2 regions of the Pedobacter jamesrossensis genome follow, and region 2 is predicted to be linked to the other one. Evidence: riboswitches for the same ligand, from Rfam matches in the RefSeq annotation. Region 2 holds a riboswitch; the other holds the start of a gene.
The links. Region 2 has a riboswitch for S-adenosylmethionine ahead of ACFOUY_RS02320 (O-acetylhomoserine aminocarboxypropyltransferase/cysteine synthase family protein). Riboswitches for the same ligand answer to the same signal wherever they lie in the genome.

Region 1 (9,785 bases), on a different contig from region 2:
TGCTTTTGTTGGCGGCTTGCTAAGTAAATCGACAGGAAATATGTTAAATGTAGATGGCGGGGTTGCAATGGCATTTGCAAGATAAAATTTTTAGGTCATAGATGGTCTGTCACACAGACCATGGTAGATATAATTCCCTCGGTCTGTGTCCTCACAGACGGAAATATTAAAATTTTAAAAGTAGTTTTAGTAAGTTGTTTCAGCGGCCCGCTGCTCATTGCGGGCCGAAATAACTTTCAAAACAAAAAGAATAGATTACCTAACTGCAATTTGTATTTATACAAATTGTTTTAACCGAATACTAATGAATATCGAGCAGAACCAGATAGAAAAATACAACGATTCCCTTTCAACTTCGCATCAGCGTAAGCTTAATTTTTTAAAAGAAGAGTGGTCGCACGTTGATTTAGAAAGCATAATTCAAAAACTTGTCGATTTCCAAATTGCCATTCCAAGTTGGGCTTTAGGTACTGGCGGAACGCGTTTCGGCCGTTTTGCTATTACAGGTGGCGAGCCTCGAACCATTGAAGAGAAAATTGAAGATGTAGGTTTACTTCATGCTTTAAACGGTGCAAGTGGTGCAATTTCGTTACACATTCCTTGGGATATCCCAACAAATGCAGAAGCTTTAAAAAGCCTGGCAAGTAGCTATGGTTTAACGTTTGATGCCATGAACTCGAATACTTTTCAAGACCAGGCAGGTTCGGCACATAGTTATAAGTTTGGCTCACTTCAAAATGTAAACAAAGCCATTCGTAAACAAGCAATTGAACATAATATCGAAGTTATTAAACAAGGTGTTGCTTTAGGTTCAAATGCTTTAACGGTTTGGCTTGCAGATGGTTCTTGCTTTCCGGGACAGTTAAATTTTCGTAAGGCTTTTGAAAATACTTTAGAGAGTTTGCAAGAAATTTATTCGGCTTTGCCCGAAGACTGGAAAATGTTTGTTGAGTATAAAGCTTTCGAACCAAATTTTTATTCGACAACAGTGGGAGATTGGGGTCAATCGTTACTTTATGCAAGCAAATTGGGTAAAAAAGCTTATACGCTGGTAGATTTAGGTCACCATTTACCAAATGCAAATATCGAACAAATTGTTGCTCTACTATTAATGGAAGGTAAATTGGGTGGTTTCCACTTTAACGATTCTAAATATGGTGATGATGATTTAACAGCTGGAAGTATCAAACCTTATCAATTGTTCTTAATTTTTAACGAGCTGGTTGAAGGTATGGATGCTAAAGGCATGAACCATGCAAAAGATTTAGGTTGGATGATAGATGCTTCACACAATGTGAAAGACCCATTAGAAGATTTATTACAGTCAGTAGAAGCGATTATGATTGCTTACACACAAGCTTTATTAGTTGATAGAAAAGCTTTAAATGCAGCTCAGGATAATAACGATGTTGCTTCGGCACAAGAAATTCTTCAAAACACTTTCCGTAGCGATTTAAGAGCGTTAGTTGCTGAAGCAAGATTAAGAGCTGGTGCATCTTTATCGCCAATTGGTTTGTACAGAGAGCTTAACGTTCGCCAAAATTTGGTTAAATATCGTGGTTTAGGAACAGTTGCAACAGGATTATAGGGGAAAATAAGATGCCAAAAACCGTTGCAGCAATATTTGATGTAGGTAAAACGAACAAAAAATTGTTTCTAATTGATGAAAATTACAACATCGTTTATGAGCGTTCGGCTCGTTTTGTAGAAACAAAAGATGAAGATGGTGAAGTTTGTGAAAATCTCGAAAGTCTGCGTTCATCTGTTTTCGATTCTTTACATCAGGTTTTACAGTTAAAGGAATACGATATTAAGGCCGTTAACTTTTCTACTTATGGCGCAAGTTTTGTTTATCTTGATGAAAAAGGAGAACCGTTAACGCCACTTTATAATTATTTAAAGGAATATCCTGAAGCTTTAAAAGTCGAGTTTTATGCAAAATACGGAGGGGAAGCCAAAATTTCGTTAGAAACAGCATCGCCAATTTTGGGTAGCCTTAATTCGGGAATGCAATTGTATCGCCTTAAAAAAGAAAAGCCTGAAATTTTTGCTAAAGTAAAATATGCATTGCACTTGCCTCAATATTTAAGTTATTTAATTTCTGGCAAAGCTGTTGCAGATATAACGAGTATCGGTTGCCATACGCAACTTTGGAATTTCGGTAAAAACGAATATCACGATTGGGTTTTGGCGGAAGGATTACAAGAGAAATTTGGAACATTTACGCCAGCTGATTCTGTAATAGAAACCAAATTTGAAGGTAAAAATTTTGAGGTTGGTGTTGGTTTACATGATAGTTCGGCGGCTTTAATTCCTTATTTAGCCAATTTCTCAGTTCCATTTATTTTGCTTTCTACCGGAACCTGGTGTATTAGTTTAAACCCTTTTAATCAAGATGTTTTAACTGAAGATGAACTAAAGCAAGATTGTCTTTGTTATATGCATTTTAAAGGGAAAGCGGTAAAAGCTTCGAGAATTTTTGCAGGATATGAGCACGAAGTTCAACTTAAACGCATTGCCGAACATTTTGATCGGGCTGCATATTTGTTTAAACATCTGCAGTTTAATCCGGGGATGATTTTGAAATTGGCGAATAAAATCCCTGAAAATCAAATTCTGCAAACTGAATTCTCAGAGAAGTCTGCTTTTACCGAAAGAGATTTAAGTATTTTTCAAACCGCAGAAGAGGCTTATCATCAGCTAATTTTCGATTTAGTAAAACAACAGATTTATTCCTTAAAACTGGTTTTAAATCAAGGTGTAAAACGAATATTTGTTGATGGTGGTTTTGGTAAAAATGCGATTTACATGCATTTGCTGGCAACTTCAATACCTGATATTGAAGTTTACGCTTCATCTGTTTCACAGGCAACTGCAATTGGTACAGCATTGGCAATCCACGATGCCTGGAATCCAAATCCACCGCCAAGTGATATCATTCAATTAAAATATTATTCTGCTATACAACGCAGTCTGCAATTCTAAAAATATAATACAATGAGCTGGAAATATAATTCTGACTATCCATCAATAGATGATTTAAGAAATAAAGCTAAATCAAAAATACCAAGATTTGCTTTCGAATACTTGGACGGTGGATGTAATGAAGATGTAAACCTTTTTCGCAATACCGAAGACATCAGGGCTCTAGAACTTCTGCCATTTTACATTAGAGATTTTAAGGAAGCGTCTTTAAAAACCAGTCTTTTCGGGCATACTTACGATGCGCCATTTGGTATTGCGCCAGTAGGTTTACAAGGTTTAATTTGGCCAAATGCACCCGAGATTTTAGCTAAAGCTGCTTTTCAACATAATATTCCTTTTATTTTGAGTACTGTAAGTACTTCATCAATAGAAAGAATAATGGAAATTACCGAAGGCAATGCCTGGTATCAATTGTATCATCCGGCAGAAAGTGTAATTAAAGATGATATCATCGACCGTGCCGAAGCTGCTGGTTGTAAGGTGTTAGTAATTCTTGCTGATGTACCGAGTTTTGGTTTCCGTCCGCGGGATATTCGTAATGGTTTGGCGATGCCGCCAAAAATGTCGGTAAGAAATATGCTGCAAATTATGGGCAGACCAGAGTGGGCACTTAGAACTCTATTTCATGGTCAACCTGCTTTCGAGACCATGAAACCTTACATGCCAAAAGGTTTAAATATGAAACAGCTTGGTCTTTATATGAACAAAACTTTTTCTGGTAGATTAAATGCAGACAGAATTTCTGCAATTCGCGATAAATGGAAAGGCAAATTGGTTTTAAAAGGTGTTGCAACTGATGAAGATGCGCAACTGGCTGTAAATTTAGGTTTGGATGGAATTATTGTATCAAATCATGGCGGAAGACAACTTGATGCAGGGCAATCTTCGATAAAACCTTTAATTCAAATTGCACCAAAATATAAAGATAAACTAACGGTAATGATGGATAGCGGAATTCGTTCTGGTCCTGATGTTGCCCGTAGTTTAGCTGCAGGCGCTGATTTTACTTTTTTAGGTAGAACTTTTATGTATGGCGTTGGCGCTTTAGGAAGTGAAGGCGGTGAGCATACTATCGGAATGTTGAAAACACAGCTTAAACAAGTAATGGATCAGGTTGGCTGCGAAAGAGTGGAAGATTTATCAAAGCATCTTTCTTAATTAAAATACTTTTTGAGCTAGGTCAATACAAAGCAGAAATAAAATGGGGGGGCTTTTTAGAATTATTTGATGCCATTGTTAGTCGCCTTAATAGAATCGAAGGCCATTAAAATTTGGTTTTAGGAAAGACGATTTAGGATGGTACTCCATTCTTTATTTTAGTAAATGGCATAGAACATTAATTTTTACTATTTGTTCTCATTGTAAATGCTGATTGGCATCCAATCTATAAATGGTGTCTAATGAAATGTGCTGGCAATAACCACCAAAACAAATTACAAGTTTAACGGTTAGCTTTAAAAAGAATTATAATTATGAAAGCAATTTGGAACAATCAAACTTTAGCAGAAAGTAATGAAACAATTTTAATTGAAAACAATCATTATTTTCCAGCATCGTCCCTAAATAAACAGTATTTTCAAGAGTCAGACAAACACACCACATGCCATTGGAAAGGGCAGGCATCTTACTATACATTATTAGTGGATGGTCAAAAAAATGAGGATGCTGCCTGGTGCTACCCAAATCCAAAAGATGCTGCAAAAGAGATAAAAGATTACATTGCATTTTGGAAAGGGGTGAAAATTCAATAATATATGCTTCAATAATTTTAATTATCTGACAATTTTCAGCAAGGTTAAATTTCATTAAATTCTGGTAAATTTTAAAAGATGATATTAAAGTTCTACCTTTTTTTTAATAATGAGAAAGATTTAGTAATCACCACTAATTTCAAATATTTGCAATAAATTATGAAGGGTATATATATTAGTTTAGTCATTATACTTATGAGCTGCAAAGGTTTTGGGCAGGTTAAGGATACACTGAATGCGGAGACTGAAAAAATATATCCAAAAGGAGAAATTGTATCTCGTTACCATAACAATTGGACTCAGCGGTACTACCCAAAAAGAATTCTGGCATTCAAAGCAGAACCTTTAAGATTTGGGGAGATTGTATTTCTTGGCAACAGCATCACAGAGGCTGGAGCTGACTGGACGAGTAAATTCGGGATAGCTCATATTCGTAACCGGGGAATTGCAGGAGACCTTACAGATGGTTTATTGAAGCGTTTAGGTGAAATTATTTATTTCAAACCTAAGGCTGTTTTTATTCTAATCGGCATTAATGATCTATTCAGCCTGCATCATCTGGAGGATAATCCGGCGCTGGTTTATGATAAAACTGTCAGTTCGCCAGCTTATGTAGCAAAGAATATACTGAAAATTGCAAGAAAAATTCATCGTGGTTCGCCAGACACCAAAATCTTTGTTCGGACAATTTTACCGATCAGAAGACAGTATTTGAAAGCCGATATCATTTTGGTGAACACAATTATTAAAAAAAATGAGCGTAAGGGCTACTATAAGGTTATTGATTTTCATGCCCATTTTAAAGATGATAACGGAGAATTGCCACAAGAGCTGACTAATGATGGCGTTCATTTGAATGATAAGGGTTATGCAAAATGGGTCAGTTTTGAAAAGGCAATAATTGAAGGAATTAGATTGGCAAAATAAATAAGCTATACCGTCAACGACGAGTTGTTTAAAAAGTAAGGCTATTATGGAGAATAACTTTATTTTTTTAACAGATCATCTATTTCGCTGTTAAACTCCTTAACAAATTCATCGTAAAATTTCCCAGTTGCAGGGCCGTTATAACCTGTATGAATCTTCGAAACGTCGCCATTTTTATCAATAAAAATAGTTGTTGGGAAAGATAAGAATGAATTTAAAGCAGGTAGTGATTCGGCAACGGCTTGTTTATCAGCTTTTCCAGCAATTACCTGGTCGTATTCAATTCCAAAACGATTTCTAAAATTAGTTAGTGCTTTTTTTACATAAGCGGCATCGGTTTGGCGTTCATAATGTAAAGCAATCACTTCTACACCACGTTTTTTATTTTCCTTATGCCAGGGCGCAATAAAGGTTGCCTCATCAATGCAATTTGGGCACCAACTCCCTGTTATGGTTAATACCACAACTTTATTTTTATACTTATCATCTTTCAATGAAATTTTCTTTCCGTTTACATCTGGTAAAGAAAAATCTAAGGTTTTATAACCATCTTTTAAATAGGTAAGTTTATATGCATCGGGAAGCGCTGCATTATTATTTTTTACACCAGTAAACGGCTGACTTCCTCTTGCACTTAAAATTTCGCCAGTTAATTTTCCATCAGATTCAAATTTTCCTTTGTAATAAGAAGGAGTGGAGCCAATAAAGCCAGAAAGTTGAAATTCGTTGCCTTCAACAATTCCTTCTAGGTAACGAGAATCGCCGGTTATGCGTAAAAAAGTGCCACTAATTTTATTGCCTTTTTGCTTAAACAAACCAACGGTTTTTTCTTCTTTGCCATCCGGTGATTTAAAAACAACATCATAACTACCAGAATAATCTGCAGCTGCAGCTTTGCCATTTGGCTCGAAGCGGTAATCTTTTCTTTCAGCAGAAATTTGGGTAGCTCTGCCAGAGCCGTTTTGCTTTCTTAAATTGCCGTTAAGCGTGTTGCCGTTAATACCGAATGCAAGTTCATTATCAAACTGGTCTATTTTTACAAAAATAGAATCTGCTGTTTGCCTAACTTCACCAGCTTCAAAACTTTCTTCAGCATTGCGGAAATAAAGTTTTTTAACACCTTCTTTATCTTTTATCTCAAAATTAAAAGGAATTTCTAACTCAGGTTTAATTTTAAATATCCCTCGCCAATAACCATTTGGAGCAAATGAAATATGTTTCTCTTTTGTATCAGATTTTGTACTTGCATGAACGATAGATTCTGAGTTTTGCACTTGTGAATAGCCAAGTATAGGAATACTTAAAGCTATTGTAATAGGTATGTAAAGGGATTTTATGCGCATTGGGATGTTTTTATCTACTAAATTAGTCGACAAATATAAGGTGCATATTCCCAAAGAAAAAATATTTTTAAAAATATCTATAAAAACTATAGAGTATATATTATTAATTATATCTTTGCGGCAGTTATTTTAAAATACTTATCAAGAAAGGCGGAGGGAATGGCCCTGTGAAGCCTTAGCAACCATCCTTTAAAACGGAAATGGTGCTAATTCCATCCGGCAAGAATGTCGGGTAGTTAAGTCAGTTGCGATATACCATATCAATATATGTGGGGCACTTCTGATTTATGAGGTGCTTTTTTTTTGCCCGCTATTTTGATAAGTAATATTAATTAAAATCCATTCAAATGAAAAAAACAGACGAGCGAAAATTCAAAAATCACACTTTAGTTCAGCACATCGGGTTCTTCCGAATGTGTAAGTCCTGTTAAAGCTATTTAGCTTTTAGCAGGCTTTTAGTTAATCAATTCAATTTTTTTAAAACACAGATAATACAGTTTTAGCTGTACTGGAATTGCTGTGTCCAATTATTACCACAATAACTCATCATTAATTAAAAGAATATGTTTAAAAATTTAAAACTACCGTTGATTGTATTTTTGCTTTTTACAGGGCAGAAATTATTGGCGCAAAATACTGTTATTACCGGAACCGTTAAAGAAGCTAATGGAGAAAGTATTCCTGGCGCTTCAATTTTACTTAAAGAAACTAAACAAGTTGTTGCCACAGATGCAAAAGGTGCATTTTCTATTAGTGCTCCCGATAAAGGAACGTTAATTGTATCTTTTATTGGCTTTAAAACACAAGAAGTTCAAATAAATAAAAGTGCAGGACCAATAACGATTACGCTTCAATCTAGCGAAAATGCTTTAGATGAGGTTGTTGTAACTGCTTTAGGTATTTCCAGACAAAAGAAATCTTTAGGATATGCTGTTCAGGAACTTAAGGGGCAAGATTTGGCAGAAGCTAAAGAAGCTAACCTGGTAAATGCGCTTGCAGGTAAAATTGCAGGGGTAAGGGTTACTAACAGTCAGGGCGATATGGGTTCATCAAGAATTGTAATTCGTGGCGAAACATCAATTTCTGGTAATAATCAGCCGCTTTTCGTGGTCGATGGAATTCCTGTAGATAACTCTCAGTTAAATTCTGGCGGTGCGAGAGATTATGCGAATACAATTTCAGATATTAATGCAGATAACATTGAATCCATAAGTGTATTGAAAGGGCCAAATGCAGCGGCATTGTACGGCTCTAGAGCTGCGGCTGGTGTAATTATCATTAAAACCAAAACCGGGAAAAACAAAAAAGGTTTAGGTATAACACTTAATTCGAATATTGTTGCAGAGAGCTTGTTAACGCTTCCTGTTTACCAAAACGCTTTCGGACAAGGCTCTGAAGGAAAATTTAGCTATGTTGATGGTAAAGGTGGTGGCATTAATGATGGTGTTGATGAAAGTTGGGGTCCGAAATTAGACGGCAGATTGATTCCTCAGTTTTTTTCTAAAGGTGTTGCAGTTCCATTTGTTGCAAATCCGGATAATGTTCGTGATTTCTTCCAGACGGGATATTCATTAAGTAATGGTATCGCGATAGCTGATGCTTCTGAAAAATTTGACTACAGATTATCTTATAACAATTTACAGCAAGGTGGTATAATTCCAAACTCTGGCCAGGATAAAAATACGTTTTCACTAAATACAACTTTAAGGGTAACTCCAAAACTCAGTGTTACAGCTAATGCAAATTACAGTAAATTAAATTCTGATAACCTTCCGGGTACTGGTGGTTCAAGGTCTACAAGTACCATGTTACAGTTTACCTGGTTTGGTCGCCAGGTTGATATCAATCAGTTAAAAAACTATCGCGATGAAAACGGCAACACATTTAATTGGAATAACAGTTATTACAGTAATCCATATTGGGTAGCTTATGAAAACACGGTTTCGCAAAAACGTGGACGTATTATCGGGAGTTTGGGTTTAAATTACAAGATTATTGATGGATTAGAATTCAATTTCCGCTCTGGTACAGATTATTACAACGACCGCCGTAAGATAAAAATTGCCTATGGTACAAATGGAACTCCATTCGGTTCTTACACGGAAAGTGCATTTACCGTTAGCGAAAATAATACCGATGCAACCTTAAATTTTAACAAACAATTAAACAGCGATTTTAGCTTGGAAGCTTTAGCGGGGAGCAATATCCGTTCCCGCTACATAGAGCAAAACGACCAAAGTGCACCAAGACTTGCAGTAGCAAATTTATATTCGCTAAGCAATTCTAGAGACCCACTTATATCATCAAATAATTACAGTAAACTTAAATCGTATAGCGTTTATGCTTCGGCACAAATTGGTTTTAGAAATTATTTATATGGCAACATAACGGCTCGTAACGATTGGTCTTCGACATTGCCAGCTCAAAATCGGTCTTATTTCTATCCATCTTTTAATGGAAGTTTTATTTTAACAGAAGCGTTGGATATTAAAAGCGAAGTACTAGATTATGCAAAAATCCGTGGTGGTTGGTCTAAGGTTGGTAAAGATGCAGATCCGTATCGTTCTGTTAACACCTATGTTTTTGGCGCACCATTTGGCTCAAGCCCACAGCTTACCACATCTGCAACAGATTTAAATCCAGATTTAAAACCTGAAACGACAACTTCAACAGAACTTGGTGCCGAGGCAACATTATTTAATAAAAGAGTTCGTTTAGATTTAAGCTTATACAATACCAATAGTTACGATCAGATTTTAAGTGTCGATGTAAGTCCATC
Region 2 (9,785 bases):
AATGGAAAATTTAAGAGGAAAATAGATGAGGAAAAGTCTAATAAAGTTGTCTAAAATTAATGAAATTGAATGCTGTTGATTTCAACCAATTTAAAAAGATAAAACGTAAAAGGTCGGACTCGCTCCGACCTTTATGCTTAACAACAAAACAAATAAAAAAATTAATCTTAAAAAAAGTCTTAAAGTACAGCTAATTCTTCTGCAAAAACATTTTCAGCAACTTGTTCCTGCTTATAAATTTGTCTGCCCGTATAGGCAACAAAAACGTCTTTATCTAAAAGTAAATCTCTGTTTTTAATCAAGTTTTCGAGTTTTACAGTTCCAATCACATATTTAAAACTGCTTGCTGCATAGCGTTCGCTGATATCATCAAATTCTAATAATTTAATCAAGTCTTCATCAGCGTAGCGTAGGTAAATCTCTAGTAAAATATCCTCAGTATGTTTTACTCCATTTTCTGAATGATATTTTTTGTATTCATAACGATAATCGTAACGTAGTGCTGCAATATCTGAAAGCACTGCTGCACCCGTAGGATGACCACCTGCTCCTTTACCAAAAAAGAATTGTTTATCAGCAAAAGCAGCTTGAACAGTTACTGCATTGTATTCATTTTCAACGTTATATAAGAAATCATCTTTAGCTACCAATTTTGGTAAAACATAAGTTACGATTTCTTTTGTATTTACTTTACGAGCCGTTGGAACTAACTTTATTTTAAAATTTTTCTCACGAGCATATTTAATATCATTTGCTGAAAGGTTTTGGATACCGATATTCAAAATCGCATCGGGATTTACAAATAGACCATAAGCATGTGCAGTAGCAATGGCAAGCTTATATTTGGGGTCGTAACCTCCAACATCTAAAATTGGGTCGGTTTCTGCGAAACCTAAATCTTGTGCCTCCTTTAAAGCTGCATCGTAACTCTGGTCTTCATTAAATATTTTGGATAAAATATAATTAGACGAACCATTGAAAATACCGCTTAAAGCGTGGAAAAGTTCATTGTCATAATATTCTTCCAGATTTCTGATAATTGGAATACTACCACAAACCGCACCTTCATACAGTAGGGAAGTGCCATGCTTTTGTTGTAAATCTACCAACTCTTTTAAGTGAGTGGCTATCATTTTCTTATTCGCAGAAACTACATTTTTGCCGTTTTTTAAGGCAGCAGTTACGATTTCGTAAGCTGCATCTGCATCATTAATCAGTTCTACAATCGTATTGATTTCTGAGTTATTCAGAATCTCATTTTTATCGGTTGTAAATAATTCCTTATTAAGCGTACGTTTCTTTCTTGGGTCTTTTATTGCGATTTTAATAATCTCTAAGTTTAAGTTCTGACTTTGGATAATATCTAATAATCCTTGTCCTACAACTCCGAAACCAAATAAACCGATTTTTAAATTCTTACTCATGATTGTTTTATAGTATCAAGTAGCGAATATCAAGTATCCGGACTTGCCTTCACCAATATTCACCACTTTGTTTGTTAATTTTTTTACTAAACCTTTAATCTTCTTTAATTTCTGGCCAATTATTATTCGCTTTAGTCTTTCAGCTTTCCACTTTTAGCTCTAACCAGTATGTTGCAACTTAATAACCTTTTTATCTCTACTTTCTTTAATAAATGTTCCTATGATGTTGGTTAAAGCATTTGTTTCAATTAAAAAACCATCGTGACCATATTCTGAATGAATACTTGCAAATTCGGCATCTGTGATATTATCTGCCAAATATTTTTGCTCTGATATCGGGAACAGAAAATCATTTTCAATGCCAATCACTAAAGTATTAGCCTTAATCAATTTTAAAGCCTCAACAATACTTTTACGATTTCTGCCAACATTGTGGCTATCCATCGCTTTAGTTAAGTAATAGTAACTATGTGCATTAAAGCGGTTTATCAATTTTTCTCCCTGATAGTTTTGGTAAGATGATGCTCTGAAATTATCCGTTTTATCATTTACGCTTTCCACTTGCGTGTTGCCATAAGCATTATACGTTCTGTAACTCAAAAGTGCAATACTGCGAGCAGTTTTTAAGCCTTTACTTCCACCATCAGGTTGATTTGCAAAGAAAGTTCTATCAGTGGTAATGGCTAAACGCTGACTTTCGTTAAAAGCAATTCCCCAAGGAGAATGAGCTGCGTTTGTAGCAACCAGAATTAAGTTTTCTATTTTATTCGGTTCTATAATGCTCCATTCTACTGCCTGCTGACCGCCTAAAGAGCCACCAATTAAAAGTTTAATCGAATCGATTCCTAAATGCGTTGCTAAAAGTTGGTGTGCAGAAACAAAATCGCGAATGGTAAATTGCGGAAAAGATAAATAATAAGGCAAACCAGTTACTGGATTTGTACTTAAAGGATTAGTAGTCCCATAATTAGAACCCAAAACGTTTGCGCAAATAATATAGTGGTCGTTCGGGTTAAATAAGGCATTTTGTCCAAATAAGCCTTCCCACCATTCGAAAACATCCGCGTTAGCCGTTAAAGCGTGGCAAACCCAAATTACGTTGTCTTTTTTAGCGTTTAATTTGCCATAAGTTTGATAAGCGATTTGTAGGTTACGGATTTTCTTTCCGCTTTCTAATTTGAATTGTTTGGTATAATTATATACCCCAACCCCTAAAGGGGTCTTTGAGTTACTATTGGTCATACTATTGACTTTTATATTTTATTAGCCATATTTATCTCCCCCCTTTAGAGGATTGGGGGCTTAGGCTTGTAAATTAATTGCTGAAAATGCCTGCTCGAAATCGGCTTTAATATCATCGATATGCTCAATTCCGACAGAAACACGTAATGAATTAGGTTTAACACCAGCCGCTAATTGTTCGCTTTCGCTTAACTGCTGGTGTGTGGTTGCTGATGGCTGAATTATCAACGTTTTAGCATCGCCAACGTTTGCTAAGTGAGATATTAGTTTTAAATTATCAATTAATTGAGTTGCATTTTCTTTACTTCCGTTCAGCTCGAAAGATAAAACAGCTCCGAAACCATTGCTTAAATATTTTTTTGCTAGATTATTGTATTTGCTACTTGCTAAACCAGGGTAAGAAACCTCTTTAACTGCTGAATGATTTTCTAACCAAGTTGCTAATTCTAATGCATTATCTACGTGGCGTTGTACACGAAGTGATAAAGTTTCTAAGCCTTGTAATAAAAGGAAGGAGTTGAAAGGAGAAAGGGCCGGACCCAAATCCCTCAAGCCTTCAACACGGGCACGAATAATGAATTGTATATTTCCAAAAGGACCATTAATGCCGAAAACATCACTGAAAACCAAACCATGATAACCTTCTGAAGGTTCGCTAAATTGGGGGAATTTACCATTTCCCCAGTTGTAGTTTCCGCCATCAACAATTACACCTCCAATACTTGTTCCATGTCCGCCAATCCATTTTGTTGCCGATTCTACTACAATGTTTGCACCATGTTCTAAAGGTTTAAATAAATATCCGGCTGCGCCAAAAGTATTATCAACTACCAAAGGAATATCGTATTTCTTAGCAATTGCTGCGATTTTTTCAAAATCAGGCACACTGAAAGCAGGATTGCCGATGGTTTCTAAATAAATTGCTTTGGTTTTGTCTGTAATTTTAGACTCAAACTCTTCTGGTACATCTGGGTTTGCAAAATCTACGTGAATACCTAAACGTTTAAAAGAAACCTTAAATTGGTTGTAAGTACCGCCGTAAATATGAGATGATGACACGATGCTATCACCTACTTCTAAAATATTATTCAAAGCTATAAACTGAGCTGCTTGACCAGATGCAACAGCTAACGCCGCCACACCGCCTTCTAAAGCAGCAATACGTTTTTCGAAAACATCATTCGTAGGATTCATTATCCTGGTATAAATATTTCCAAATTCTTTTAATGCAAATAAATTTGCACCGTGCTCTGCGTTTTTAAAACCATATGAAGTAGTTTGATATATCGGCACAGCTCTAGAACCTGTGGTTGGGTCTATTTCTTGTCCAGCGTGAATTTGTAACGTTTCGAATTTATATGAAGTTGACATTTTTCTAATTTTTTAGTGTGTAAAGGCTTAATGATAATTTTTCCAAAATGATGAAAATCCTGGTATGTGTTGGCGTATCCCGATTTATCAGGACCTTCCAGTTTGAAAAAGAAACAAAAAAGGAAGTTTTTTAGATTATTGTATGCAACAGCACATACAAGTACTTGCCTGCATATCACAACAAATAAAAGAAAAAGAAATATTTTCTGCTTTGTTTAGACTGGGTTCGCTTTGCGATAGAAGATTTAATGTTTTCATCAGTTCTAATTTATATCTCCAAATAACACCATGTTATCTGGTCAGGATTTGGCACCTTCTCTTTCTGAGGGTTGCCAGTGGGTCACGGAGCCTGTCTCTCGCCACTTCTTTATAAATCAATCCGATTAAGATTGACTTTTATTTAGCTTTCTGCCAAATAATATTTCAAATGTGGGAAATTAATTTTAATTCACAAAATAAAATTCTGAAAATTAAATAAATTACTGAAAATGAATTGCCTAATTTTATATTGAAATGATAAAAGTAAATTTTTAACATAAATTTAACTGCTAAAACTCTAAGTTTGTGTTACCTAATAAAATCTAATCATTAATGAAAAATGCAAAAACCATTTGCTTAGCGTTGTCATTAGCCATTGCAAGCATAACAAACGCCAGTGCTCAATTCGGTGGATTAAAAGACAAATTATTAAAAGTTGGAACAGCCCAGGGCGCAAAAGCTTTAGGTGTAGATAAATTTTTAAAGCAGCCAGCGGCCATTACAACAGCTTTCGAAGATGTAAATCGTGAGGGGGAAATGATGCCCGATTTCAAAGCTACACTAAAAGCACAGCCTCTATATTTATTACCTAAAAATCCAGATGGTGGCTTCATACTTTGCGAAGGTTTATACGAAATGACCAACAAAAGCTATTGCTTAAAAGCTGGAACTTTTGCACCATCTAAAGGTGATGGATACATGTTTGCGCCAGTTTTAGGTCCGAAAGAAGAAATTGTTATTGCTGTTTTAAAAAGCGCAGAAAAGCATCAAGATGTAGAACAACACGATATTCAGGTTTTGCTTTGGACTATCATCGCCAGAACAAAATTTGCCGATTATGCTGGTCAGGTTAAGCTAACGGCCATCAAACTTTTAACACCGAAACAGCTTACTCAATTAGAAGGCGGTGCCTTAGGTATTTTACCTTTCGATGTAATGGAGAAAGCGAAAGACCAATTGCCTTCGGGTCTAAAAGCCGTTTTCGAAGCCGAAAATAATATCCGTCAACTGGTTTCTTCTGGCAATTACACTTATGCAGATATGGAGAAATATGCGATTATTGCTGGGATGGCTCCTCCTCGTGCGGATGTGCCGAGTGGTATCTGGACAAAACATCCCGATGGTTATTATGTGCGTTATTTTCCTTCTGGCTATTCGATTACCAGGGTACAAGTTTATGTGCCCAAAGAATTAATTACAGCAGGAAATACACTTATTTACGATGCCGCTGGCGATATTGCTTGTCCTGCTAATACAGGCTCGCAACGTTTAGCACAAACAAATGAACCGTTAAATCCTAATTATGGCTTAAAGTTAACGACCATTTGTAATACGAAATAGAATTTGCAAAGGAGCGGTTCTGTAATCCTTGGAGAATTTCAGTCCCGCACCAAAGGCATCCCTTTGGGATTATGTACTTCAATCTTTTTCAAACTTCTACCATGCTGAGGTACGAAGCATCTGTTTCATCGTTTGCAGATTGCTTCATGCCTTGCCATGACGAATTTAATTAACCCAATGCCTGCTCTAAATCTGCGATAATATCATCTACATGTTCTAGCCCAACCGAGATTCTTAGTAAATTCTTTGGTGTTTTGCTATCTGGCCCCTCAACAGAGTAACGATGCTCGATTAAGCTTTCTACACCACCTAAACTGGTTGCCTGTGCAAATAACTGAACTTTGTTAACCACTTTGCTGGTGACCTCCACATCGCCTTTAACTAAAAAAGACATCATTCCACCGAAATCTTTCATTTGCTTTTTCGCAATCTCATGTTGCGGATGACTTTCTAGACCTGGGTAAAAAACAGCCTCCACATTTGGATGATTTACCAAAAAATGAGCAACTTTTTTCCCGTTTTCGCAATGGCCTTTCATTCGGTAAGCTAAAGTTTTTATACTTCTGCAAAGTAAAAAGCAATCGAACGGTGATGGAACTGCGCCGCCGGTTTGTTGTACGTTTTTAATTTTCTCCCAAAGCTCATCTTTTTTAGCAGTTACTAAAATTCCACCTAGAATATCACTATGACCTCCGAGATATTTAGTACTGCTGTGCATCACAATATCGGCACCTAACAAAATCGGATTTTGTAAAACAGGAGAGGCGAAAGTGCTATCACAAGCTAAAGTAATGTTGTGTGCTTTTGCTATTTTAGCAATCTCTTCAACATCTGTAACCTTTAATAATGGGTTTGATGGTGTTTCAATCCATATTAATTTTGTGTTCGGCTTAATGCTCGATTTTATCAGGTTCAAATCCGTTTGGTCAACAAAATCGAATTCTAAAGTTTCGTTAAAAATGGTTAATAATTGCTTTTTAATTCCCCAATACATATCATCAGGAGCAATAATATGGCTGCCAGGTTTTAAAGCCTGAAATAAACTCATGCCGCAATTATTTCCAGAAGCAAACGCTGCTGCATCTTCTCCATACTCTAATTTAGCTACAGTGTTTTCTAAAGCAGACCGGTTTGGATTACTTACCCGACTATACATATGTCCACCTGGATAACTGCCATTTTCATCGCGAAAAAAAGTTGTAGATAAATTTATTGGAGGTGTAACATCTCCGGTTGTATTTTTAACAAGATTAGAGGCATGAATAGCAAGGGTTTCGGGTTTCATAATTATATTTTGTTATTGAAGATATTTATGTTCGCAATTTAATAATTTGATGCTAATTTTTAGATCCAAATTGTTTTGGCAAGATTTATGTGTTTATTCTAGCGAAAATTAAATTAAACAAAAAATGAAAAGATTATTTATAGCTATCGCAATAGCATGTTCTACTTTAGTAATGATGCAAAGTTGTAACACGGCGAAAAGAGTAACTGCAGGTGTAACAGGTAGCAGAGGTACAGTAGTACGTGACTGGGTTGTAAGCAATGTTGCTTTGGAAGGTTTGCCAGATGGCGCAGTACAAGGTTTATTTGGAGAAAAATCTTACAAATGTTTTCAAGGCAGTACATGGAACTTAACCAACAGCGGAAATGGTTCTTATACTTTACCAGCATCAAGTACTTGTGGATCGGTAATGCAAACTATTTTTTGGTCGGCCGCTCCTAAAGACCAGACTTTCCAGTTTAAGAAAATTTATGAAGGTGATAAAGCTAAAAACGTAACTGAAGGTTATCGTTTAGTTTTAACTGAACTTTCGAGCACACAAATGGTTTTAAAATCACCAATCGAATTCGGTGGTAAAACTGCGAACATTGTTTTAACATTTGTTCCTGCTGCAAGATAATTTCATTCACCTATGAAATATGTTGAGAAAGCGCTTCTGAAAAGAGGTGCTTTTTTTGTTGGAGTTGGTTTTTTAACCACAGATAAAAAGGATGAACACAGATATAAATTTATAAGTCTATCAGTTTTTTAATTTATAGAAGAATAGATATCTGTGATTATCTGCGGTTAATTTGTTTTCAATCGCTGTTTGTTACAAGAAAATGATTTTCAAATCGCCTCAATATTGTATTTTTGTTCAAAATAAAATCAGGAATGACAACAACTGCACAAGTTGAAAAAATATTAGCTGATACTCAATTATCAACTGAACTACAAAACATCGCACATAAAGTTCTTCACGGAGAACGAATAACCTTTGATGAAGGTGTTTACCTTTACGAGCATGCCGAATTAGGTTATTTGGGTGTACTGGCAAATTTTATCAGAGAAAAAAAGCATGGCGATAAAACTTATTTTAATAGAAATTTCCATTTAGAACCGACAAATCTCTGTGTTTACGATTGTAAATTCTGTTCTTATTCACGTTTAATTAAGCAAAAAGAAGAAGGTTGGGCTTTAACAATGGAACAAATGCTGGATATCGTTAAAAAATATGATAACGAACCTGTAACAGAAGTGCATATTGTTGGTGGTGTTTTACCACAATATGATGTAGCTTTCTATTCAGCATTATTTACAGCGATTAGAGAACATCGTCCTGAGTTACATGTCAAAGCGTTAACGCCGGTAGAATATCATTACATCTTTAAAAAAGCTAAAATCGATTATGCAACGGGTATGAAGTTGATGAAAGAGGCTGGTTTACAATCTATGCCGGGCGGTGGAGCAGAAATTTTTCATCCAGAAATTCGGGAACAAATTGCTAAAGATAAATGTACTGGCGAGCAATGGCTGGCGATACATGAAGAATGGCACAAACTAGGTATGAGAAGTAACGCAACAATGCTTTATGGACATATCGAAAAATTCGAGCATCGTGTAGATCACATGGAAAAACTTCGTCAATTGCAAGACAAAACAGGTGGTTTCCAAACTTTTATTCCATTGAAATTCAGAAATCAGCATAATCAAATGAGTAATATACCTGAAGTCTCTGTAATAGAAGATTTAAGAAATTATGCTATTGCTCGTATTTACATGGATAATTTCGACCATATTAAAGCTTATTGGGCAATGATTAGTCGCGAGACTGCACAACTGTCTTTAAATTATGGCGTAGATGATATTGACGGTACTTTAGACGATACCACAAAAATTTACTCAATGGCTGGAGCTGAAGAGCAAACACCTGCAATGAGTACTAAAGAACTTGTTAATTTAATTAAGCAGGTTGGCAGAATAGCAATAGAACGCGATACTTTATATAATGTGGTTACCGATTTTGAAAACGTGGTTTTCGAAGAAGAAAAGAAACCAGCTTATTATAAACTGCCTGTCGTTAATTAATTTTGGATGATTGAGTTTCGAATGAGTGAAGGTTTTCGCTATTTAAAATTCAATCATTCTCTAATTCAAAATTTAATTTTTTAAATGAAGAGTATTTATATCATCCGTCACGGCGAAACAGAACTAAATAAACAAGGGATAGTACAGGGCAGAGGAATTAACTCTGATTTGAATGACACAGGTAGAGCGCAGGCTGAGGCTTTTTATCAAACTTATAAAAATATTCCCTTCGATAAAATTTACACTTCTGATTTAAAACGTACCTGGCAAACTGTTCAAAAATTTATTCATTCTGGTTTACCCTGGGAAAAACTCTCAGGTTTAGATGAATTGGCTTGGGGCATTTGGGAAGGTCAGCCAAATAGCGAAGAAGCTCGTGATGCTTTTCGTGAAATGCTTAAAAGCTGGGAAGATGGAGATTATACTGCTCATTTTGAAGGTGGAGAAAGCGTTCAGGATGTTTACGAACGCTTGAAACAACCGATGGAAGTTTTATCTACCCGACCTGAAGAAGAAACGGTTTTACTTTGTATGCACGGCAGAGCGATGCGTGTTTTCTTGTGCTTACTTTTAGATAAACCGTTAAGCGAAATGACTGAATTTCCACATCAAAATACAGTTCTTTATAAAATGGGTTTTGAAGATGGAAAGTTTACCATACTTGAGTTTAATAGTGCGGTTCATTTGGATGGATTAGTGATTGGGTAATTAAATGCCATGGTTCGTGGAGACACGAACCATGGCATTTAAAAATCGTCATTGCGAGGCACGAAGCAATCCCATAAATAAATTGAAAG

Region 1: it holds a riboswitch for S-adenosylmethionine, as region 2 does, so the genes downstream of both, ACFOUY_RS16555 (SusC/RagA family TonB-linked outer membrane protein) here and ACFOUY_RS02320 (O-acetylhomoserine aminocarboxypropyltransferase/cysteine synthase family protein) in region 2, are expected to answer to the same signal.

The regions. Positions count from the first base shown of each region.
Region 1 covers NZ_JBHSBY010000137.1:60,752-70,536, reverse strand. Annotated here, with positions in the region: gene ACFOUY_RS16590 (bifunctional aldolase/short-chain dehydrogenase) at 1-85, shown strand, start outside; gene ACFOUY_RS16585 (sugar isomerase) at 305-1,588, shown strand; gene ACFOUY_RS16580 (FGGY-family carbohydrate kinase) at 1,600-2,985, shown strand; gene ACFOUY_RS16575 (alpha-hydroxy acid oxidase) at 2,998-4,143, shown strand; gene ACFOUY_RS16570 (DUF427 domain-containing protein) at 4,458-4,736, shown strand; gene ACFOUY_RS16565 (GDSL-type esterase/lipase family protein) at 4,932-5,663, shown strand; gene ACFOUY_RS16560 (peroxiredoxin family protein) at 5,723-7,006, opposite strand; SAM riboswitch class I at 7,142-7,249, shown strand; gene ACFOUY_RS16555 (SusC/RagA family TonB-linked outer membrane protein) at 7,570-9,785, shown strand, end outside.
Region 2 covers NZ_JBHSBY010000016.1:6,634-16,418, reverse strand. Annotated here, with positions in the region: gene ACFOUY_RS02330 (homoserine dehydrogenase) at 180-1,424, opposite strand; gene ACFOUY_RS02325 (homoserine O-acetyltransferase family protein) at 1,584-2,666, opposite strand; gene ACFOUY_RS02320 (O-acetylhomoserine aminocarboxypropyltransferase/cysteine synthase family protein) at 2,727-4,037, opposite strand; SAM riboswitch class I at 4,303-4,413, opposite strand; gene ACFOUY_RS02315 (hypothetical protein) at 4,629-5,636, shown strand; gene ACFOUY_RS02310 (trans-sulfuration enzyme family protein) at 5,806-6,921, opposite strand; gene ACFOUY_RS02305 (hypothetical protein) at 7,046-7,540, shown strand; gene mqnE (aminofutalosine synthase MqnE) at 7,795-8,988, shown strand; gene ACFOUY_RS02295 (histidine phosphatase family protein) at 9,073-9,696, shown strand.